3 regions of the Primorskyibacter flagellatus genome follow, and region 2 is predicted to be linked to each of the others. Evidence: riboswitches for the same ligand, from Rfam matches in the RefSeq annotation. Region 2 holds a riboswitch; each other region holds the start of a gene.
What was found. A riboswitch is a leader RNA that binds a small molecule or an ion and turns the genes downstream of it on or off. The one in region 2 is predicted to bind thiamine pyrophosphate.
Positions count from the first base shown of each region.

Region 1: another riboswitch for thiamine pyrophosphate. It lies ahead of ACN0WV_RS04485 (thiamine ABC transporter substrate-binding protein); the one in region 2 lies ahead of thiM (hydroxyethylthiazole kinase).
Region 3: another riboswitch for thiamine pyrophosphate. It lies ahead of ACN0WV_RS06385 (bifunctional hydroxymethylpyrimidine kinase/phosphomethylpyrimidine kinase); the one in region 2 lies ahead of thiM (hydroxyethylthiazole kinase).

Region 1 covers NZ_JBLWVF010000002.1:261,058-269,024, reverse strand. The annotation lists gene petB (cytochrome b) at 1-653, shown strand, start outside; gene ACN0WV_RS04500 (cytochrome c1) at 671-1,468, shown strand; gene ACN0WV_RS04495 (thiamine ABC transporter ATP-binding protein) at 1,596-2,291, opposite strand; gene ACN0WV_RS04490 (thiamine/thiamine pyrophosphate ABC transporter permease ThiP) at 2,278-3,795, opposite strand; gene ACN0WV_RS04485 (thiamine ABC transporter substrate-binding protein) at 3,771-4,754, opposite strand; TPP riboswitch at 4,794-4,893, opposite strand; gene aroC (chorismate synthase) at 4,986-6,110, shown strand; gene ACN0WV_RS04475 (AEC family transporter) at 6,103-7,047, shown strand; gene ACN0WV_RS04470 (DMT family transporter) at 7,054-7,932, opposite strand.
Region 2 covers NZ_JBLWVF010000008.1:154,607-162,573, reverse strand. The annotation lists gene thiD (bifunctional hydroxymethylpyrimidine kinase/phosphomethylpyrimidine kinase) at 1-716, opposite strand, end outside; gene thiE (thiamine phosphate synthase) at 713-1,348, opposite strand; gene thiM (hydroxyethylthiazole kinase) at 1,345-2,121, opposite strand; TPP riboswitch at 2,170-2,258, opposite strand; gene ACN0WV_RS11260 (PQQ-dependent catabolism-associated CXXCW motif protein) at 2,362-2,910, opposite strand; gene ACN0WV_RS11255 (substrate-binding domain-containing protein) at 2,907-3,752, opposite strand; gene ACN0WV_RS11250 (c-type cytochrome, methanol metabolism-related) at 3,736-4,272, opposite strand; gene ACN0WV_RS11245 (methanol/ethanol family PQQ-dependent dehydrogenase) at 4,358-6,160, opposite strand; gene ACN0WV_RS11240 (c-type cytochrome) at 6,280-6,702, opposite strand; gene fghA (S-formylglutathione hydrolase) at 6,717-7,550, opposite strand; gene ACN0WV_RS11230 (S-(hydroxymethyl)glutathione dehydrogenase/class III alcohol dehydrogenase) at 7,557-7,967, opposite strand, start outside.
Region 3 covers NZ_JBLWVF010000004.1:6,863-14,829, forward strand. The annotation lists gene ACN0WV_RS06365 (VWA domain-containing protein) at 1-889, shown strand, start outside; gene ACN0WV_RS06370 (SH3 domain-containing protein) at 889-1,662, shown strand; gene ACN0WV_RS06375 (SH3 domain-containing protein) at 1,870-2,595, opposite strand; gene ACN0WV_RS06380 (hypothetical protein) at 2,687-3,667, opposite strand; TPP riboswitch at 4,082-4,182, shown strand; gene ACN0WV_RS06385 (bifunctional hydroxymethylpyrimidine kinase/phosphomethylpyrimidine kinase) at 4,228-4,611, shown strand; gene ACN0WV_RS06390 (FAD-dependent oxidoreductase) at 4,608-5,585, shown strand; gene thiS (sulfur carrier protein ThiS) at 5,569-5,763, shown strand; gene ACN0WV_RS06400 (thiazole synthase) at 5,765-6,535, shown strand; gene ACN0WV_RS06405 (thiamine phosphate synthase) at 6,532-7,128, shown strand; gene ACN0WV_RS06410 (HesA/MoeB/ThiF family protein) at 7,125-7,967, shown strand, end outside.

The sequences.
Region 1 (7,967 bases), on a different contig from region 2:
GGGTCGAGGTACGCCGCGCATCGAAGGCCGAGGCGGAAAAGGACACGGTTCCGTTCTGGCCCTATTTCGTGATGAAGGACCTGTTCGCGCTGGCCGTGATCATGGTGATCTTCTTTGCCATTGTCGGGTTCATGCCGAACTATCTTGGTCACCCGGACAACTACATCGAAGCCAACCCGTTGGTAACGCCCGCGCATATCGTTCCGGAATGGTACTTCCTGCCGTTCTACGCGATCCTGCGTGCGTTCACCTCCGAAGTTTGGGTCGTGCAGATCGCCTCGTTCGTCACCGGCGGCCTGATTGACGCGAAGTTCTTCGGTGTTCTGGCGATGTTCGGTGCGATTGCCGTCATGGCGCTGGCACCCTGGCTTGACACATCCTCGGTGCGGTCCGGTCGCTACCGGCCGATGTTCAAGTGGTGGTTCGTCCTGCTGGTCATCGACTTCTTCGCGCTGATGTGGCTGGGCGCGATGCCCGCGGAAGAACCCTACGCGTCGTTCTCGCTGATCGCATCGGCCTATTGGTTCGGCTATTTCCTTGTCATCCTGCCACTGCTTGGCGTGATCGAAAAGCCGCGTGCCCAGCCCGCGACGATCGAGGAAGACTTCAACGCCCACTACGCCAAGCCGTCCGACACGGCGCCGGCGGAATGAACAGGGGACTGACAGGCATGTTCAAGAAACTCACCATCGCGGCTGTCACGGTCCTGGGCCTTACCTCCGGCAGCGCCTTTGCTGCCGGTGCCGAGGGCCATGTCGAAGACTTCGCCTTCTCGTTCGAGGGGCCCTTCGGCAGCTATGACCAGAACCAGCTTCAGCGTGGCCTCAAGGTCTATACCGAGGTCTGTTCGGCCTGCCACGGGCTGAAATTCGTCCCGCTGCGGACCCTCGGTGACGAGGGTGGACCCGGCTTTTCTGAAGAGCAGGTCCGCGCCTACGCTGCGGCAAACTTCGAAGTTTTCGACCCCGAGCTGGACGATTACCGCCCCGCGGGCCCGGTTGACAAATTCCCAGCCAATACGGCAGCCGGTGCGCCGGACCTGTCGCTGATGGCCAAGGGGCGCGCCGGTTTCCACGGGCCTTATGGTTCTGGCATCAACCAGTTCTTCCGTGGCATCGGCGGCGCAGAATACATCGCGTCGCTGCTTGACGGTTATACTGGCGAAGAGAAGGAAGAAGCGGGCACAATATTTTACGAAAACACCGCCTTTCCCGGCGGCTGGATTTCGATGGCCCCACCGCTGTCGGACGAGATTGTCGAATTTGACGACGGCCACGACAACACCGTTCATCACATGTCGCAGGACGTCGCGGCCTTTCTGATGTGGACGGCAGAGCCGAAAATGATGGCGCGCAAGCAGGCAGGCTTTGTTGCCGTTCTGTTTCTGACCGTTCTGTCGGTGCTGCTCTATCTCACCAACAAGCGCATCTGGGCACCGCTCAAGGGCAAGCACAAGCCCGAAGCCTAAAGCCGTCTCCGGATTGAAAAGTTTGAAAGGCCCTGCTGACGCGGGGCCTTTTTACGTTCGGGTGCTGGTAAGGGGTCGCAGGCCTGCGCCGTGTACCACCTGCCATTTTTCTGCCGACCCGGTTGTTTTAGCGCCCCAGATAGGCGCGCAGCGCCTTTGGCGGATCGGAAAACAGGGCGTCGGTGTCAAACGGCCCCTGCGCCACCCCTGCATTGACAAAGACCGTCTGTCCGGCAAAGCGCATCGCGTCCTGTGGATCATGGCTGACCATCAACACAAGCGCCCCGATTTCGGCGGCGACCTGCGCGACCACATCAAGCATCTCGATCTTCAACGCAGGCCCGAGTGCCGCGAAAGGTTCATCCAGCGCCATGATGGGCCGCGCCTGCAACAGCACCCGCGCCAGCGCCGCGCGACTGATCTGCCCACCGGACAGACCAGAGGGGCGACGGTTTTCCATCCCTGCCAGCCCCACACGGTCCAACGCAGCGGCAATCGCTGCGTGGTCGGCACTGGCAAGCCGGCCGTCCGGGCGCAGCGCAAGCGCAAGGTTCTGCGTTACAGTAAGATGCGGAAAAAGGTTATTGTCCTGAAACAGCATGCCCACGGGCCGTTTGCCCGGCGCATCGCGGGTGATCTCCTGCCCGTCCCAAAGAATGCGGCCCGAAAGCGGGCTGCGGAATCCGGCAATCGCATCCAGAAGCGTCGATTTCCCTGCGCCCGACGGCCCGATGATGGCAACGGACGCGCCGGAGTGTAGGGTTAGATCCGCTGTCACACGAAACGCCCCTGCCCCGATCACCAGATCTTCAAGAACCAGCATTTGCGCGGCCTCCTCGGTCAAAAATCCAGAACAGCCCAAGGCTGAGCGCCAAGAGCAGGACCGCCGCCGCCGAGGCCTGATCCATCCGGTAGGCACCCATCAGACGGTAGATCTGCAAGGGCAGCGTTGCGCGGTCAGGATCGGCAAACAGCGCGATCACGCCCAGGTCGCCCATCGAAAGCGCCGCGCACAGACCCGCGGAAAACCCCAATGGGCGGCGCATACGCGGCAGATAGACCCAGCGCAGCCACGCAAGCGGGCTTAACCCCAGCGCGCCGCCAAGGCGACTGAAATCCTGCTGCAACGCCTCTGCCTCGGGCCTCAGGATGCGCAGCACGAAAGGCAGCGACAGCAGCGCATTAACCACGCCCGTCACCGGCAGGGCCAGCGAGAACGGATTGACGAATGCGCGCAGGATCAGGAACAATCCGGTGCCCAGCACCAGCGGGGACAGCGCGATGCCCGCAAGGCCCAGCAGCTCTCCGCGCCGTGTGGCCAGCGGGATGGCCCAGAAGATGCACAAAGCCGTGGACCCCAGCGCCACCGCCAGCGAATGCGCCGCTGCCGTCCAGACCGGCTCCGGCAGGCTGAACACGCCCAACGCGCCGCGCGCGGCCACCAATCCAAGCGGCGTCAAAAGAAACAGCGCCACCAGCATCAGCCAAAGCGTATCCAGAAGCCGCAGGCCCGTGCCGCCCGCATCCCAGCGCGGCACGACCCGGTCCATCCCTTCGGCCCCCAGACCCGTGCCTGACAGACGCAGCGCAACCAGACCGGCGACAAGTGCCAGTCCAAGCTGCACCAGCGCAAGCGAGGCCGCATGGGCAAGGTCGAAATCGAACCGCACCGCCTGATAGATCGCCAGTTCCAGCGTCGTCGCACGCGGCCCCCCGCCCAGCGTCAGCGCCACCGCGAAGCTCGACAGGCAGATGACAAAGATCACCGCGAAGGCACCGGGCAGAATCGAGGTCAGCATCGGCCGTTCCAGCACCCGGAAGACATCGCGCGAGGTGAATCCCAGCGTCGCGGCCAGCCGGAAGCGCTCGCCGGGAATCGCCAGCCACCCTTGCAGGATCAGCCGCGTGGCCAGCGGCAGGTTGAAGAAGACATGTGCAAGAACCACGCCGTGCAACCCGTAGATCGAGACTTCGGGCAGCCCAAACGCCTCAAGCACACGGTTCAACACCCCCGCCCGTCCGAAAACGGCCAGCAAGCCAAGAATGGCCACGATCACCGGCAGGATGAACGGGGCACCCAGCAAAGCGATCAGCAAACCGCGACCGGGAAAGGCGCGCCGCGCCAGCGCCCGCGCGACCGGGATCGCGAAGGCCACGCTTAGCGCTGCCGACAGAAGCGCCTGCACCAGCGTGAAACGCAGCGCGGCCCAATCGGCCGGCTCCAGCCCCGTCAGGACGCCTGCGCGCCACGCCACCGCCGCCACTGGCCCGAGCGTCAGCCCGGCAACCAGTGCCCCGGCGATCAGCGCGACAGGGCGCGTCGCCATTCCTCGACCGCTTCTTTCTGCACTGTGGCGGCTTCCGCCTCGTCAAAGAACAGCGTCTTTTCCGGCAGCGGCAGCGTGTCGAACCCTTCGGGCCACTCGGACCTTGGCAAGGCGGCGGGCAGCGACCAGTTGCCGGTCGGGATCATGCGCTGGAACTCTTCGCTGAGGACGTATTCCATGAACTGATCGGCCAGCTCCGGCTGATCGGTGGCCGCGATTTTGCCAACCAGTTCGACCATGAAATAGTGGCCTTCGGGAAAGATCGCGGCGACCTTGCTGTCGTCATCTTCCGCGATGATGTGATAGGCTGGCGAGGTCGTGTAGCTGAGCACCATGTCGGCCTCGCCATCGGTGAACAGGCCGTAGCTTTCCGACCAGCCCTTGGTGACGGTCAGGATCTTCGGCGCAAGCTGCTCCCACACGCTTTCCGCCTTGTCGCCGTAGATCGCCTTGACCCACAGCACCAATGCCAGACCAGAGATCGAGCTGCGCGGATCCTGAATCACGATCTTCAGATCATCCGGCGCGGCAAGAAGCGCCTCGAAACTGTCGGGCGCGGTGTCCACGCGCGTCTTGTCGTAGACAAAGGCCGTCTGGCTGTAGTTGAACGGCAGGAAGGTTTCGTCCGTCCACTCAATTGGCAGCGTCAGGGACGAAAGATCCTGCCCATGCGGTCCGAACAGCCCACTTTCGCGTGCCTTGGCCGTCACGTCGGTGTTCAGCCCGATCACCACATCGGCGCGGGTCTTGTCGCCTTCCAACATGATGCGTGGCAGCAGGTCGCCGGGCTTGTATTGCAGATCACAGCCGCAGAGCGCCTCGAATCCCGCCTCGATCGACGGGCCGGGGCCCCATTCGGATGTGAAGTAATCCGGAGCATAGACCGTCAGCACGGGCGTCTGTGCGCCTGCCGTGCCGGCAATCATCATTCCCGCAGCAAATGTCAGGGCCTTTTTCATCGGCATCCTCCTTATTGCGGCAGATGGGCAAGATAAGGAGCGTGTGTCCGATACCTTCCCTCCGCCGGTGTTAACCGGGTCAGGTTCAACGGGTTCGCGTCATGCATCTCAGCCTTTGCAGGCACCCCGAGGCTCAGCAATTGGTAAGGCTGCGATGCCCCGGTTTCAAGCGAAATCCCTTGAGGGTCCGGCGGCTCTGGCCTAACACCAACGCCCAAAGGAGCCCGTCCCATGAGCATGAATTCGTTTGGCCAACTTTTCCGCGTCACCACCTGGGGCGAAAGCCACGGGCCTGCACTTGGTGCCACGGTGGATGGCTGCCCGCCGGGGGTAAAGGTGGACGAGGCGATGCTTCAACACTGGCTGGACAAGCGCAAACCGGGCCAGAACAAATTCACCACCCAGCGGCAGGAGCCCGATCAGGTACGCATCCTGTCCGGCGTGTTCGAGGGCCAGACAACGGGAACGCCGATCCAGCTGATGATCGAAAACACCGATCAGCGCAGCAAGGATTACGGCGACATCGTCGAAAAGTTCCGCCCAGGTCATGCCGACATCACCTATTGGCAGAAATACGGCATTCGCGACTATCGCGGCGGGGGTCGGTCTTCGGCGCGCGAAACGGCGGCGCGGGTGGCGGCGGGCGGCATTGCGCGCGCCGTTATCGACGCGCTTGCGCCCAGCGTGAAGATCACCGGCTACATGGTGCAGATCGGGCCGCATACGATCACGGGCGAGCGGGACATGTCGCAGATTGACCAGAACCCTTTCTGGGTGCCCTCGGCAGAGACGGCTGAAACATGGGCCGACTATCTGAACGGGTTGCGCAAATCCGGCAATTCCGTGGGCGCGATGATCGAGGTCGTGGCGCAGGGCGTCCCCGCCGGTCTGGGCGCGCCGGTCTATGCCAAGCTGGACACCGATTTGGCCGCCGCAATGATGAGCATCAATGCGGTCAAAGGCGTGGAGATCGGCGAAGGCATGGCTGCCGCGATGCTGACCGGTGAAGAAAATGCCGACGAGATCTTCATGGGCAATGACGGCAAGCCGGTGTTTTCGTCCAACCATGCGGGCGGCATTCTGGGGGGCATATCGACCGGGCAGGATGTCGTGGTGCGCTTCGCGGTCAAGCCGACCTCTTCCATCCTCAAAACCCGCCAGACAATCACCAAATCGGGCGAAGCAGCAGAGATCATCACCAAGGGTCGGCACGATCCATGCGTGGGTATCCGCGCCGTACCGGTGGGCGAGGCGATGATGGCCTGCGTGATCCTCGACCACATCCTGTTACACCGAGGCCAGATCGGCGGCGAAGTCGGCGAGACGCGCGGCAAGGTCGGCCCAACGCTTGGCTGACATCTTTGCGATCACCTTCCCGATCTTTGCGTTGGTGGCACTGGGCTATGGCTGCGTCAGGGCTCGGGTTTTCAAACCGTCGGACATGCGGGTTCTGGGGCAGTATGTCCTGATGATCGCCCTGCCCGCGCTGCTGTTCAACGCCGTGGCGACGCGCAAGATCGCCGAGGTCATCGTGCCGTCATACATCGCGGTTTTCGCGCTTGGCGGGCTGGCGACGATTGCAATTGTCTACATCCTCGTAACGCTGCAAGGCACCGGACCTGCCCGCCGGGCGATTGCCGTGATGGGCTCTGCCTGTCCCAACTCTGCCTATATCGGCTTTCCGATGATGCTGCTGGTTTTTCCGGATCTCGCGGGACTGATCCTGGCGATGAACCTGGTGGTTGAGAATTTCGTGCTGGTCCCGATCAGTTTTGCCTTGCTGGAGCTGTCACGACCGCGCCAGGGCATGTCGCTGTGGTCAAGCGGCTGGCAGACATTGCAATCGGTTCTGAGACGACCGCTCGTCATCGGACTTCTGGCGGGTATGGTTGTCTCGGTGCTGGGGGTTTCCATTCCCCCCGCCCTTAGCCGCGTTTTGGAGATGACGGCAGCCTCTACCAGTGCCATCGCGCTTTTCGTCATTGGCGGAACATTGGCCGGATTGCCGATTGTGGGCAATCGTCTGCTTGCCGGTCAGATCGTCTTTGGCAAGCTGATCCTTCATCCGGCGATGACGGCACTATGCGTGCTGGCCGTTCCTTTGCTCGGTCTACCTGCCCTGTCATCGGATCTGGCCACGGCGGTGGTGATTTCCGCCGCCGTACCGATGATCGGCATCTATACGATCATTGCGCAGGATTATGGCCATGAAGGGCTGGCCTCGCTCGCGTTGCTGGCGGCGACTGTCGGCGCGTTTTTGACGCTGAACGGGCTTCTGATCTTGCTGACGTGACGCGCCCTATGGCTTGCCGGGATGCTGCTTGGCGATCTGAACGGCCAGAATACCGGCCGCGATGATCGCCACACCCAGAACGTCCAGCGGGCCGATTGCCTCTCCCAGCAGGACGGCGGCAGTGGCGACACCGAAGAACGGGTTTAGGAAATGGAATGTCGCGGCCTTGATCGCGCCGATATGGTTGACCAGCGAGAACCAGACCACAGTTGCCAACAAACCCGGCACCAGCGTGGTGTAGATGAAGGCAAGGATCAGCGGCGTCGTCATCTCGACAGTCAACGGCCATTCCAGCAGCGCCGAAGCCACCGCCAGCACGATTGCCCCCACGAACATCTGCAAACCGACGATCATCATCACATTGCCACCAGAGGATGCCCCGCGCACCGACAACGTGGCAATTGTCAGGGCTGCCGCGCCGATGACGCAAAGCCCGATGCCCCAAAGGTCGCCGCCCGCTTGCAGACGCGCGCCCATGATCAGCGCCACGCCCAGCATCCCTGCGATCAACCCGGCAACCGCAAGCCAACGCAGCCGGTCGCGAAAGACGATCCAGCCTGCCAAGGCGACCATCAGCGGCATGGTTGACGCAATGATCGAGGCAAGCGACGCCTCCACCGTCTGCATCGCCACGAAATTCAGCCCCAGATACAGCGCGTTCTGGCAAACGCCGAAAATGATCGTCGCGCGCCATTGGTTGCGGGTAAGACGAAAGCTCTGCCCCATGGCTTTCGCGATCAGCACCCCGATCACACCTGACACGAAAAAACGAAGCGACAAGGACGCGAGCGGCGGGGCGTATTCCACGATGATCCGTGCCGACGTGAAGGCCGACGACCACATGAACACAAAGGCCAGACCCATCAGAATCGCGCGCAGATCCATGTTCAGCCCCTTGACTTGAAAACGAAAAAAGACCC
Region 2 (7,967 bases):
GCGACATAAGCCTTGGCGGCGGTGACGGCGTCGCGCAGGTCCAATCCCTGCGCGAGCTGTGCCGCCAGGGCGGCAGACAGTGTACACCCCGTGCCATGGGTATTGCGGGTCTTGGTTCGTTGCCCTTCAAACCAGGTCACACCATCCCGCGTGACAAGGCAGTCCGGGCTTTCCGGTGCCTCCAGATGCCCGCCCTTCATCAGGACGGCAGCTGGCCCCTTGGCGATAAGCGCGCGGCCTTGTTCTTGCATGGCGGTCCGATCTGCAGCGATCGAAGCACCCAGAAGATGCGCAGCTTCGGGCAGATTGGGCGTCAGAAGCCTGGCCAGTGGTAAAAGCTGCGCCCGCAGCACAGATACAGCATCGGGCTGTAACAAGGGTGCGCCGCCCTTGGCGATCATCACGGGGTCCAGCACAATTGGAGCAGTACAGTCTCGCAGCACCTCGGCGACAGCGGCGGCAATGTCGGCATTGGCAATCATGCCAATTTTAACCGCATCCACTCTGATGTCCTCGAACACCGCTTTGATCTGCGCTTGAACGAAATCGGACGGCACCAGATGAATATCACTGACGCCTTGCGTATTTTGCGCCGTGAGTGCCGTGATCGCAGCCATGGCGTAGGCCCCATTGGCCGAAATCGCCTTGATATCTGCCTGTATGCCCGCGCCCCCTGATGGATCCGACCCGGCAATGCTAAGCACGTTTGCGATCATGCCCGGCCCTCCTGAAAGCTAAAGGCACGCGCCGCTGCCGCGACATCGGGCTGCCCACAAATGGCGGACACGACAGCCAGACCATCAGCACCGCTTTTCAGCACGGCACTTGCGTGTTCCGCTTTCAGCCCACCTATGGCGACGGCAGGAAGCGACGAGAGCGCGACAAGACGCGCCAACCCATCAAACCCGATAGGTGCGGCATGGTCGATTTTGGTCGCCGTGCCGAAAACCGGGCCAAGACCAAGATAGTCGACTATGGAGGGATCAGCCGCCTGCACCGTCTGCACCGTCTCGCAGGACAGCCCCAGAATCTTGTCCGGGCCAAGCCGCGCGCGGGCCTGCGCGGGCGTCAGATCTCCCTGTCCGATATGCGCCCCGTCTACATCGGCAGCGACGGCGGCATCCACGTCATCGTTGATCACCAAAGGCACGCCGCTGCCCGAAAGAGCCTTTTTGATCGCGCGTGCCAGCTCTACCCGTTCGTGTGTTTGTGCGGACTTGTCACGCAACTGCACCATGCTGACACCGCCCGATACCGCGCAACGCACCGTATCGATAACCCCACGCGAGGCGCAAAGCTGCGGATCGGTGACAAGGTAAAGCCGCAGGCTTTTGCGCAGGGCCGTCATGCGACAACCGCTTCGTGCAGTTCGTCGGGCTGTACCGCCGCCAACGCGTCGAGGAAATGCACTTGGAAGCTGCCGGGGCCACTTGCCTGCCTGGCCGCCATGCCGCCGGCCACTTTAAAATGTGCCAACGCGCCCAAGGCCGCGTCAAACGCCGGTCCGACGGCTGCGTACGCCCCCATCAATGCTGTCAGCGAACAGCCCAAAGCGGTCACCTGCGGCATGATCTCCGACCCGCCTGCGACCCGTGCCGTCCGCGTGCCGTCGGTGACAAGATCCACAGGACCGGTGATCGCGACAACAGAGCCGAATTTCCGTGCCAATGCTACACCCACAGCTTCAGCCGCTTCGACAGCATCGCCGCTGTCGGCCCCCTTGCCGGATCCCGCCTCTCCAGCGAGGGCAAGGATCTCTGAGGCGTTTCCCCGCAGGATCGTCGGACGCAAGGACAGAATGTCCTGCGCGACCCCTTTGCGGTAGTTGCTGACGAAATGCGCAACCGGGTCGAAGACCCACGGAATATTGTGGGTGTTTGCCGTCTCGGCTGCGGATATCATGCCCACGACCCAAGGGGCAGACAATGTTCCGATGTTAATTGTCAACGCCCCGGAAATCGGCGTGAAATCCGTGATTTCTTCAACGGCATGAAGCATGGCAGGCGACGCGCCGGCAGCCAATACAACGTTGGCGGCGATGTTCATCGCCACGTAGTTGGTGATGCAGTGTACAAGCGGGCTTTGCGCGCGAAGCGGAGTCAGAATATCTGTGACAGTCAATTGCGGCTCTTTCAGGTTCTGGCGAAAAAGAGCACTTTGTCAGCAAATATAAAGCGACTGTGACCTCCCTCCGCCAGCATTATCTGGTTCAGGTTCAAAGGGTACGTCTCAGCTTGGCAGCGCCCCCGGCTAAAGAGACATTAGGCAAGCCTTGATACGGCGTCAATCGCCATGGGACACTCTGGCCCGGACATCACTGTACCGGGGCTTTCAACTTTTCTATGGTTCAGGGCGGTCTGATTATTCAACGCCGGGCTGCGGTTCTTCCGGAGTGATCCGTTCCAGCGGATAGTCCCAGAACTGCCATCCATCAGTCCCTTCGGGCAGCCAGTAGACATTGCTATACCCCCATTCGATTGCGCGTTTGGCGGCGTTCCAGCTCATCCAGCAATCTGCAAGGCAGAAGAAGAGGACGGGATGCGTGCTGTCATTTTTCGTGACATTGGCCAAACCGCGTCGGAAATACCCTTCTGTGACGTCCGCAATGGCACCGTAGCCGACATTGGGCAGCCAGATCGCGCCGGGGATGGAGTCTCGCGGTTTGTCGCGCCAGATCGTGCCTTCGGGCAGGTTGGCGGGTTTCGGGGCTTGCGGCAGAACATCAATGAATGCGGTCTGGCCCGCTTGCCACAGGTCATGTGCCGCCTCCGGCCCGACGACCGTGCCACCCGACAGGGTAGACGGGACCGGCCCCCGGTAGCGGTCCATCCGGTAATCCGCGGGTTCGTCTTCAGCCACCACACTGACTGGCAGTCCCACAAAAAGCAGGATCGCCAGCATCCGGATCATTGGGACAGATCCAGAACCGTATCCCCAAGGTCCGAGACCAACGGCACGCCCGCATCAGCAAGCAGAGCGTTGATTTCATCCTGATTGCGTCGAATGAGCGAGTTCAGCTTGCGCTGCCAAACTTTTTCACCCTGTCGGACGCCCATCGTGATCCGGTAGTAAAGTTTGGGCGGCAGGGTTTCCTTGATCAGCGGAATGGCTTTCATACCCGGATGGGATTGTTTGACCAAAGGACCTCCGATCGGCCCCCAAATGATGGCGGCGTCGATCTCTCCGCTTTCAAGGTCGGCCAGCATGTCCTCTGAAGGGCTTTCGTACCGTCTGTCAACAAACAGATGGTAGGCCTTTGCCTTCCCTATCAAGCCGTTGCGCGCCATATGGGTAGCAGGCGGGCTTCCGGCGATGATCCCGATCTTCAACCCCTGCAAGCGTTCATCCGACAGCACGGTGACGTCGGTCAACGGGCCGTCCTTCGGAACGATCAGCACATATGTCGATGTCAGATAATGATTGGTGTTCAGCACAAGCTCATGGCCCTGCGCATAACCAATGATCACGTCGCATTTCTTGATCTTAAGCGTGTTGCGGACAAAGCCGGTCGCCATCGGATACCAGGTATATTGAACGGGCAGAGCCAGCTTTTCGCCGACCAGCTCTGCCAGCGCGTTTTCATAGCCAGATCCGTCTTGCATGGACATCGGGGCATTGGCTGGATCTGCGCAAACCCTCAATGCGTGCGTCGAGACAAGATCAGAGGTCTGCGCCTGCGCCACACCGGCGCAAAGCAACAATCCCAAAAACCCTGACGCGACAAGGCGCATCGTATCAGCCCATGCAATCATTTTCCATCTCGCGGATCAGATCGGACTTGGCTTCTTTCTTGGCCGGGCGACCACGCGGCACCGCATCCATGCCACGGGCTTTGAGGTAAACATAGATGTCATTGAGATAGCACATCACGTTCGGGTTGTCGCCAAAGTGCGGCATGACCGAGTTGCCATTCTGACGACCATTCACCACGACATCATAAAAATCGTAATAGTCCAGATGCACGGCGGAATTCTTGATCTTCGGTGCATAGGTGGACCCTTCGCCATCCGGACCATGACAGACATGACATTCTGAATGATAGCGACGGAAACCCGAGAAGGTCATCCAATCGACGGTCCCATCCTCGGCCACCTTGTAGGTAGGAATATCATCTTCGGTGAAGTACATGCCATCGTCCTCATAGGCGACAGCGACTTCATCAGCGTGTTCTTCGGGCTTTACCGGCTGATCGCTCGAGCTTTGGGCAAAGGCTGCAAGGGGAAGCAGCGTCGATACGGCGGCGGCAAAGAAAAATCGGGATGCAGTGCGCATCATGGCTGTTCACCTTTCGGACAGTCGTTAGGGGAGGTCCGGCACACGGATGCGCCGGACCCAGCTTTTGAAGCGTTATCGAGCCTTAATCCGGCAGTGCGAACACGGTCAGCTGACCACCCAACGCGGTGTAGTCGCTGAGGGCGGCATAGCCACCCACGGCACCCAGACCGTCATTCGGGTTCGTCAGACCAGCCGCAAGACCGATCCCGGCCCAGCCGCCAATACCAGACAAGATGCCGATATACTGCTTACCTTCAAACTCGTAGGTCATCACGTTACCGATGATACCCGAAGGGGTCTTGAAGCGGTATAGTTCGTCGCCCGTCGTCGCATCGACCGCCTTCAGGTATCCCTCAAGCGTCCCATAGAAGACCACGTCGCCGGCAGTCGCCAAAGCACCGGACCAGACCGAGAACTGCTCGGGGATGGACCACTTGATCTCACCCACCGTGTTGTCCCAGGCGATGAAGTTACCCATGCCGCCATGGCTGTCGGGAGCCGGATACATCGCCAGCGTCGCGCCGACATAGGGCTGACCGGCGGTGTAGGCCACGCGGAACGGTTCGTAGTCCATGCAGACGTGGTTGGTCGGGACATACATCAGCTCTGTTTTCGGCGAATAGGCCGCAGGCTGTTGGTCCTTGGACCCAAGCGCCGCCGGGCAAATACCGGTGGAGTTGACGTCTTCGCCATTCTGCTCGGTCGAGTACTGCGCGACAACGGCCGGACGACCGTATGTCTCGGATTCGGGGTCCATATCGACACCGGTCGTCCAGTTCACAGCCGGATCGAACTTTTCCGCCACCAGCAATTCGCCGGTTTCGCGATCCAGGGTATATCCCAGACCGTTCCGGTCGAAATGCGTCAGCAGCTTGCGTTCTTCACCATCAATTTCCTGCTCTGTAAGGATCATTTCATTGACGCCGTCATAATCCCACTCGTCATGCGGGGTCATCTGGTAGAACCACTTGGCCATGCCGTCATCGGGGTCACGCGCCATGATGGTCATCGACCAACGGTTGTCGCCCGGGCGTTGCGCAGGGTTCCAGGTCGAAGGGTTGGCAGAGCCGTAATAGAAGAGGTCAAGCTCCTCGTCGTAGGAATACCATCCCCACGTCGTGGCGCCGCCGATCTTCCACTGATCGCCTTCCCAGGTCTTGATGGAGCTGTCCACGCCGATCGGCTTGCCCAGATGGGTTGTCTTTTCCGGGTCCACCAACAGTTGATCGTCGGTGCCGACAGAATAGGCGCGCCACTCAAGTTCGCCGGTTTCCATGTTGTAGGCCGTGACATGGCCCTGAACACCGAATTCACCGCCCGAGATACCGACAATGATCTTGTCCTTCACCGGAAGAACCGTCGCGGTGTTTGTCTCGCCTATCGACGCGTCGCCGTTCTGTGCTTCCCACTTCACCTCGCCGCTCATGGCGTCCAGCGCGACCACTTTCGTGTCGGCCTGATGAAGGAAGATCTTGCCATTGGCGTAGGCAACACCGCGGTTCACGGTATCGCAGCACATCACCGGGATGACATCCGGGTCCTGCTTTGGTTCGTATTTCCAGACGATCTTGCCGTCCTGTGCCAGATCAAGCGCATAGACGATGTTCGGGAACGGCGTGTGAACATACATCATGTTGTCGATCACCAGCGGCGAGCCTTCGTGGCCCCGCAGCACGCCGGTGGAGAATGTCCATGCAACCTGAAGGTCGCCGACGTTTTCGGCGTTGATCTGATCGAGTTTGGAATATCTCTGGTTTTTGTAATCGCCCGTCTGGATCGCCCATTGTGCCGGGTTGTCCATCAGCGTCATGAGATCGTCATTCGCCATCGCCATACTGGCGCAGCAAAGGGCGATGCCCGAGGTTAACATTCTAAGGGTCTTCATTTCAGTCCTCCCGAAATACACGGCTTTCGCCGCCTCATGGCAAAACGGGGCATAGCCCATCTGCCGCTATGTACTGCCCCGCCAGCTCTCTCCTCCCGGCGGGGCAGACATTTCTTATGTCACGAACCTTCGTCAGTCGCCTCAGTTTCGTCAGAATGGCTCGCGAGAAACGCAATCACATCTGCGCGGTCCTCTTCTTTACGAAGCCCGGCAAAGGACATCTTCGTGCCCTTGGCGAAATCGCGCGGTTTTTCCAGAAAGGCAGCCAGTGCTTCGGGCGTCCAGACATCCCCGGCTTCGCCCATTTCCGCCAGAACCTTGGAGTATTTGAAGTCTTCCACACTGGCGATCTGCCGCCCCATGATGTTGTTCAGGACCGGCCCAACCTTGCTTTTGGCGTCCTCGCCCACATCGTGACAAGCTTGGCATTTGCGGAACACTTTTTCGCCTTTTTCCGCATCACCTGCCATCGAGTGGCTTTCGGCCATGACGGCAAGCGGAAGAAGTGCCGCAAAAGCTGTGCAGATTACTGTTTTGAACATTTTAAGCCTCTATCTTACTGGTCTTGAAGCAAACGATCTGCGTGCCAGGCAATGTGATCGCCTGCGAAGGAGTTCACAAAGAAATACGAATGGTCGTAGCCTTCCTGCATCCGGAACACCCCTGGCTGCCGATTGCGCATCATGGCCTCGGCAAGTGTTTCCGGCTTGAGCAGGTCCAGAAACTGGTCAGATCCACCTTGATCGATCAGCAGGTCGCCTTTCCATCCCTTGTCGTCCATAAGTAGCACGGAGTCGTGCTGGCACCAGCTTGATTCGTCATCTCCAAGATAGGCGCTTAGCTGCTTTCGACCCCAATCGCTTTGGGTGGGGTTCGCAATCGGCGCGAAAGCGGACAGTGAATCGTACATATCAGGATTGCGCATCGCGATGGTCAACGCGCCGTGCCCGCCCATCGAATGCCCGGTTATCCCGTGCCGGTCGAGGATGGCGAAATTCGCCAGCACCAGATCACGCAATTCGCTGGTGATGTAGTCATACATCTGGAAATGCGGACGCCAGGGGTTGCGCGTCGCATTGACGTAAAACCCGGCACCCTGCCCCAGATCATAGGCATCGTCATCCGCCACGTCGTCGCCGCGCGGCGAGGTGTCGGGAAAGACGAGCGCAAGACCGTGTTCGGCCGCATGTTCCTGAAGCCCGGCTTTCACCATCGCGTTTTCATGCGTGCAGGTCAGACCCGACAGATACCACAGAACCGGCACCTTTCCGGTCTTTGCCTGAGGCGGCAGATAGACCGCGAAGGTCATGTCGCATCCGCAGGCGGTCGAGGCGTGTTTGTAAACGCCCTGAACGCCTTCGAAGCTACGATTTTCAGAAAGGGTTTCCATACCGGATCAGAACTCCACCACGGCGCGGATCGACTTGCCTTCATGCATCAGGTCAAAGCCGTGATTGATCTCGTCCAGCGTCAGCTTGTGCGTGATCATCGGGTCGATCTCGATTTTGCCATCCATGTACCAGTCGACGATTTTCGGCACATCTGTCCGGCCCTTGGCCCCGCCAAACGCGGTTCCGCGCCAGACACGTCCCGTCACCAGTTGGAAAGGTCGCGTGCTGATTTCAGCCCCCGCGGGTGCCACGCCGATGATGATTGATTCGCCCCAGCCCTTATGCGCGCATTCCAGCGCCGTGCGCATCACGTTCACATTGCCGGTCGCGTCAAAGGTGTAATCCGCGCCGCCCTTGGTAAGCTCGACCAGATGCGCCACCAGATCGCCCTCGACCTTCGAGGGGTTCACGAAATC
Region 3 (7,967 bases), on a different contig from region 2:
CGCCTTGGCGCAAGTCCAAAGCGCCATGGTCCTGAAGCCGGTGACACCCGAACCCGTCGCAGAGGAACCCGCGCTGCCTGAAGTCACGCTAACCGGTCCGCAACAGGTCACGACCGGAGCGGTGTTTGACGTTGCGTGGAGCAAAACCATCAACGCGCGCGACTATATCACCATTGTGCCGATGGGGTCGGATCCGGGCACCTCTACGGACTACATCCGCGCGAAAACCGACACTGCGGGCAAACTGACCGCGCCGGCGGAAACGGGCCTTTACGAGCTGCGTTACGTTCTTGACACCGGTGCCGTCACACTGGCCAGCGCCCCGATCGAAGTCGTCGAGGCAGAGGTCGGTATTTCCGGCCCAGGGGTAGTGCGTGCGGGGACTGAAATTGACGTTACCTGGTCAAGCAACGTCAACGCGCGTGATTTCATCACCATCGTGCCGATGGGGGCGGATGAAGGCAGCTACGCTGATTATATTCGCGTGAATTCGGTAACGCAGGGCAAATTGACAGCACCTGACACCACCGGTTTGTATGAATTGCGCTATGTGCTTGATAAGGGCGCGCGCACTTTGGCAAGCGCGCCATTGGAAGTCGTCGGTGCCGACGCGCCATTAGACGATGGGGCTGGGCTGAGTGTGCCAGCGACTGCCGCGCCGGGTGAAACGATCACGGTGACATGGGCTCTGCAAAGCGACAGCGCCGATCAGCGCATTGCACTTGCACGCAAGGACCAGCCTGACTTCAGTTGGATTTCGGTGCAATCAATCGGTGACGTGGCTTCCATGCAGATCACACTGCCCGAAGAAACCGGTCTCTATGAAGTCCGGTTTCTGGATGTCGCGGGTGGCGCGCTTTTGGGCCGGTCCGTTGTGGAGGTAAAATGATGTTCTGCAAAATTTTGAGCAGTGTCACTCTAGTGTTGGGTTTTGCAGCCACTGCGGCATTTTCGCAGATCGACGGCCACGGACCGGGCCGTTGGAAAGTGACCGGCGTAGCCGCAGATGACGTGTTGAATGCCCGCATGGGACCGGGAACCATGTATCCGGTAATCGAGACGTTCGCACCCGATACGCGCGAGTTGGAACAGATCACCTGCGTGCCTTATTACACATTGCGCCATTATAGTGCGATGACCGAGGCACAAATCAGCGCATTACCGCAGCGCTGGTGCCTGATGCGCGACAGCGAGATGAGGCGCGCAGGCTGGGTCGCCGGACGGTTTATCAAGCCAGACGGCGAGGATACGACCATTCCACCGTTGGACATGATGAAACAAACCGGCGACCCGCTGCTAGATCAGGCACAGGCGCTGGTGCGCGAGTTGTATATCGTTTTTGAAATGGGCGGAGAGCCGGGCGACAATCCGTTCTTTCCACCGACAGCCGCGCGATACTTCTTTGCTGACATGGTGCCTGACCTTTCGGGGCACGGCAGTGACGTGCTCTATGATGCGCAGGACTTTCAGGGGCAGGTGACGCGGATCGCACCCGATGATGAACAACCAATGTTTCGGGGTGTGATCACGATCAATGTCGATTTCACCAATTTCGGACAGCAAGGCCGCGCGGTGTTCAGTTTGCGTGCGGATACATCCCAACCCGGCGCACCGTTCCGGATTTTCCGGGTGGAGCATGGGGATTGGAGCTTTCCACAATGACATTTTTAAAGACCGGATGTGCAGCCAGTGACGCAAAGTCAGATGGTAACCGGGGACGTCCGGAATCTGAACTATGCTATCCGGCAGCATAAGGCCATTTCAGCGGTGTTCCGGATGATAGTCACGCAAAGCCTATAGCGGACCAGGCCCGAACCGGGCGGCTATTGGTAAGTCCGCTGTACAGTGCTTATTCAACAGCTGGATCTGCTAATCCCTCACACAAGAAAAGCTCACGAGATGGGCGGAGACGATCTTGTCTCTTTCCGACTGCACCGGAAAGTTCACATGCACCGATTGTCCCAGTCGGTCGTTATGCGCAATGCTGTGCCTCTCAAACGCGAGAAGGCGTTGTGAACCATGTCCCTTGTCCGTGCGGTAGGAAATCGCCCCGCGACAGGCAATGAAGACGTGGTCACTGCGGTTCGGATCAAACTCTTGCTGCGACAGTCGCACACGAACGCTGGCGACACATTTTCTTATGCCGCTGTTACCGAACAGCGCCGGGCGGCAGTCGAAATCCAGCTTGCTGACCCGCAGCGGCGCACCGGGCCGATGGGTCTGGTTTTGGTGCTCCGGTCTGGTTCGATGGTGACCCCGAAATATCGGGCGTTTTCTTTCGGTGCCAGTCCTTGCACCTTGCCCTAGAAAACGCGCCGCGACCCAACCATCCGCAGCATGCCCGTCAGCGCCTTGAACGAACACTCTCGCCCAGCCGTCGCGACGGTCAAGGATGCTGACAGACGTTCCATAGGGCAGGGCGCGCAGTACGGAAGACCTCGTATCCGGAGCGGTTCGCAGATTCAGCGCGTCGGCCTGAACATGGGCGTAGCTGCCGACCTCTTGCGCAGAGGCTACGCCAGCGCCAAAGCTCAGACATGTCAGTAGCGCGAGCAATGCGAAGAAGGCTCTTCCCGTAATAAATTTGCCTGTCATTTTCGCGCCCCCATTATCTGATCCGACCTTCCGGCGCTTGGCGTTAACTGTGTCCAATCTGGCAAGCTCACAAGTGATCGGGCACATATCCTCATATCGACACCGAAGCAGTCGGCATCTCGTCTGTGTCCAGATCAAGGTATCCTTCAAGGCCCGCGCGCATTTCGGGTGCCAGATCTTCGGGATGCATGATGCGGGTATAGAACAGTGTGAAATAGACAACCTTGATCGCGGTCACGACACGCGCGAACAACGTGTGCAGCAGGACACTGACAGAGACTACAACAAAGACCGGCAGCCAGTTAAAGACGGTGTCCGGACCGATCGGGCCCAGTTGCGGCATGTTGCGAGAAATTTCGGAAAGCGCCCCGGCCGAAAAGGCATCCGGCATACCGCCGCCAAAGAAAAGGCCAAGAGCAACCCCTGCAAGGCCACCGAAGACATAGAGCGGCTTCATCAGCGAGCCGATCACGCCGCCCATAATGTCGATTCCGAACACACCAGCCAGGGTTTCGGGCACATGATCCTTCAATCGTTTCATTTTGATAACCCCGTCGCCCAGGCTCAGCCGGTCGATCGCGAAAGCCGGTAGCAGGAAGTGGTTTACCAGATCCCATACTTCGACGATGCCGCCCAGTAACATCGCCATCAGGCCGCCTTCCTTGTTTTTGCGGCTGGCCACCCAGACGGCGGCCATGTCCAGCAGGCCAAGGGTGCGGACCTGAGAGCCGAGGCCGGTAATTTCGCGTCGTGCTTCACGCCGGGTGGGCGTGCCACCGGTGGCGGTGCCATATGTCAGGCGGCTGAGCGTCAGTTCGGCGCGGTTGTAAAAAAAGAACTTGTAGATTAACATCACAGCCCCTCCGAGCAGGAACCATGTGCTGTTGCCGTTCTCGTAAACAGCAAGAACAAGCCCGGCGAAGAACAGGCCGGTCATCACCACAGCATAGACCCACATGACAATCAGCGGCCCCAACAACGCGCGATTTCGCCCGACAATGGTGAAAGTGTGCCGGACGAGAAAGCCCAGTTGTGCAAAGCGGGCCTTGAGGTCTGGTTTCGTGAAATCCATGGTTTTCTATCCCCTAATTCTGCTGTTCTAGTCGCCCGCCGATGCAGGAACGGGTTCAACGCGCCTTACCGTCACTCAGCCGGCCGACCGTAACGTCGTCTTCGACCCAAGGTTGTCAAAGTCGGGCTGGTTACGCCCCGTCTGTTCGCAGGGGAAAAGGAAAATATCTTAAATTTAAAAGGGCTGCCCATTAGTTGCGGGCTCGATTGTCTCAAATCCCAGAAAGCGTTGCGTCATGGGTGCCGGGCAGGAGAATACGCGGAGCCACACTTGACGGTGAGATTTCTCGCGTCGGCTCTATGAAGTTGCGCGGTGCTGTTGCGCGCCCCTCCGCGCAGGCGGTCGTTCCGGCGTCCGGGGAAATGTCCACCCACGCGCGGCTTGAACCTCGGCACGGCGACTGCTACCTCATAGGCGAATCCGTTGGGGTGTTCCGTGAGGGACTGAGAGGCGCGAGCCAACCCATCGAACCTGATCCGGACAATACCGGCGGAGGGAACGGAGCACGAGCAGGCTGCGGGGCAACCTCCGCCCGCCTTTTCTCCCTCCTCCCGTCGTCGGTGGAGGAAGAAATGACACCACAGGTCATCAAGATCGGCATGCTTTTCTCGCCCGAGATCGTTGCCGTCCCTGCCGAAGCGGACGCTGATTACAGCGGTCCCGTGATGCGCGATCCGGTGCTGGTCGCAAAGTCGGTCGATGCGCTGCTCGCCGCTTCCGGCACCATCGCGTTGGAGCAGTCAAGGGTCACCACCTGGAATACCCATGACACCGGATGCAGCCTATCCTCGGCCATTACCGCCGAACTGGCAAAAGGCGCGCCGTTGGAAGGCCCGGCCGGGCGTGCGCAGGTCTGGCTGCACGGCGCGATCTGCGCGGCTGATGACCGGGCTATTGGCGGCGGCCACGGCCCGGTCCACCATTTTCACGGATACTGGCCATGACGCGGGCCACCGTCATCGGCGCTGGCGTCGCAGGGCTCTGCGTGGCCACCGAACTGGTCGCCCGAGGCTGCGCGGTCACTGTCTTCGATCCTGTGTTGCAGCCCGGACCACACCATTGTTCATGGTGGGCGGGCGGCATGCTTGCGCCATTCTGCGAAGGCGAAACGGCAGAAGAGCCGGTGGTTCGGCTGGGTCAGCAGGCGGCTCGCTGGTGGGAACGGCAGGGCGTGGGTGTCACGCAGCGCGGCACCGTCGTCGTGGCCCTTAATCGCGACCGTCGCGAACTCGACCGTTTCGCCCGCCGCATTGAGGGCCACACCCTGCTTGACGGTTCCGCCCTTGCAGCACTGGAGCCGGACCTCTCAGACCGCTTCGACCGGGCGCTGCACGTCACCGCCGAGGCTCACCTTGACCCGCGCGCCGCCCTGCGCCACCTTCGAACGCGGCTTGAGCGCGACGGTGTCACCTTCATCGCAGAGCCGGGCCGTGCCGATGGCCTGACCTTCGACTGCCGTGGGCACGCGGCGCGTGACGCGCTTCCCGATCTGCGCGGCGTTAAAGGCGAAATGGTTGTGCTGCGTGCGCCCGACATCCGCCTGACCCGCCCGGTTCGTCTGCTCCACCCGCGCTTTCCGCTTTATGTTGTGCCCCGTGCCGATGGTCATTTCATGCTGGGCGCGACACAGATCGAAAGCGACGATCGCCGCCGGCGCGTTCGGTCTGTGCTGGAACTGCTCTCGGCCGCCTACGCGCTGCATCCCGCCTTTGGCGAGGCCGAACTGATCGAGATCGGTGCCGATGCACGTCCGGCCTTTCCCGATAACCTGCCGCGCCTTGTCCGGCGCGGCGAGACGATCCATGTCAATGGCCTGTTCCGGCACGGTTTTCTGCTCGCGCCTGCGCTTGCACGGATGGCGACTGAACTGGCCTTCGACCAAAGCAAACCGGAGTTTTACTATGCAGATCACGGTTAACGGCACCGCAACCGAGGTGCAGGCGCAAACCCTCGCCGGTGCGCTGGACGAACTGGGCTATCGCGACGCCAAGGTCGCCACCGCCGTCAACGAAAGTTTCGTTCCGGCGACGGCGCGCGACGCCCCCCTTTCCCCTGGCGACCGGATCGAGATCGTCGCCCCGCGGCAGGGAGGCTGAGATGCTGCTTTACGGTACCGAGATCAATTCGCGTCTGATGCTGGGTACGGCGCAATACCCGTCGCCGGCGGTTCTGGCCGAGGCCTTCCGCCGCTCCGGTGCCGGTATCGCCACCGTCTCTGTGCGACGTGAGGCGGGCGGCGATCGCGCCGGCGCGGCATTCTGGGATTTGATCCGCGACCTCGGTGTGACACTCCTGCCCAACACCGCAGGCTGCCATTCGGTCCGCGAGGCGGTGACCACGGCGCAGATGGCCCGCGAGCTGTTCGACACGCCCTGGATCAAACTCGAGGTGATCGGCCATGCGGATACCCTTCAGCCCGACCCCTTCGGACTGGTGGAGGCCGCGCGCATTCTGACCGATGAGGGTTTCAAGGTTTTTCCCTATACCACCGAGGACGTGGTTCTTGCCGACCGGCTGCTACAGGCGGGTTGCGAGGTGCTCATGCCATGGGGCGCACCCATCGGCACCGGGCTGGGGCTGACCAACATCTATGGCCTGCGCACCTTGCGCGCCCAGTTTCCCGACGTGCCCATGGTGGTGGATGCGGGCCTCGGTCTGCCGAGCCAGGCCGCCACGGCGATGGAGTTGGGCTATGACGCGGTGCTGCTCAACACCGCCGTCGCCAAAGCGGGCGACCCGGCGAGGATGGCGGAAGGTTTCGCCCGCGCGGTCGAGGCCGGGCGGCTCGCCTACGAGGCCGACCCGATGGAGCCACGCGACATGGCGGCCCCTTCGACCCCCGTCATCGGCAGGGCGTTCCTGACATGAGCCTACACCGCTTTTATCCGATCTTTGACAACGCCGGCTGGCTGCACCGCACGCTTCCGCTGGGCGTGAAGCTGGTGCAGCTTCGTATCAAGGATATGGACTTGGCCGACCTTTGGAACGCCATCACCCAAGCGAAATCGCTCTGCCGCGCGCATTCCGCGTCGCTGGTGATCAACGACCATTGGCAGATCGCCATCGACGCAGGCTGCGAGTGGGTGCATCTCGGGCAGGAAGATCTCGATACTGCGGATCTTCCGGCCATTCGCCGTGCTGGCCTCAGGCTGGGCATCAGCACCCACGACCACGCCGAACTTGACCGCGCCCTGTCAATGTCGCCTGACTATGTTGCACTGGGCCCGGTCTATCCGACGATCCTGAAAAAGATGAAATGGCACCAGCAGGGCCTTGAGCGTGTCACCGAATGGAAGCGCGCCATTGGCGACCTGCCCCTTGTCGCCATCGGCGGCATGCGCGTCGAGCGGGCAGCGGGCGTCTTTGCCGCCGGTGCCGATGTCGTGTCAGTGGTCACCGATATCACCCTCAGTGAGGACCCGGAGGCCCGCGTTAGTGCCTGGATCGAGGCGACGCGATGAGCCGCTATGCCCGCCAGATCGCAGTGCCCGAACTTGGGCCTTTGGGCCACGCCCGTCTGCGCCGGGCGCATGTGCTGGTCATCGGCGCGGGCGGGCTTGCTGCCCCGGTGCTGCAATACCTCGGCGGGGCTGGCGTAGGCCGCATTCGGTTGGTGGATCCGGACCGGGTTGAGGCGACGAACCTGCATCGCCAGACGTTGTTCCGCGAGTCTGATATCGGCGTCGCAAAGTCCAAGGCCGCCGCTGCGGCGATCACCGCGCTCAACCCCGATTGCAGGGTCGAGGCGGTCGTGGCCGCGCTTGATCCTGCCAATGTCGGCGCGCTCTGCGACAGTACCGATCTTGTGCTCGATTGCGCCGACAGCTTCGCGGCAAGTTACATCCTGTCCGACGCCTGCCATGCTGCGGACCGCCCGCTGGCCAGCGCCTCGGTGGTTGGACTCGACGGTTATGCCGGGGCCTTCTGCGGCGGCGCGCCCAGCTTGCGCGCCGTGTTTCCCGACCTGCCGCAAAGGCTCGGCTCATGCGCCGAGGATGGCGTTCTGGGGCCGGTCGTGGGTGTGATCGGCGCGCTTCAGGCGCAGATGGCTCTCGCACTACTCGCAGGGCTCGATCCTTCGCCCCTCGGGCAGCTTGTCACCTTCGACGGGCGCAGCCTTAGATCGGGCAAGTTTCGCTTTGCCGATACGCCCGAACCCGAGCGCGGCCCCCGTTTCCTCGCGCCTTCCGCGATTACTGCCGCTGACTTTCTCGTCGACCTGCGGGCCGAGGACGAGGCCCCCCTGATGCGGCCCTTCGCCCGCCGTCTTCCCGCCACCGCTTTCGGCCCCGGAGGCCCC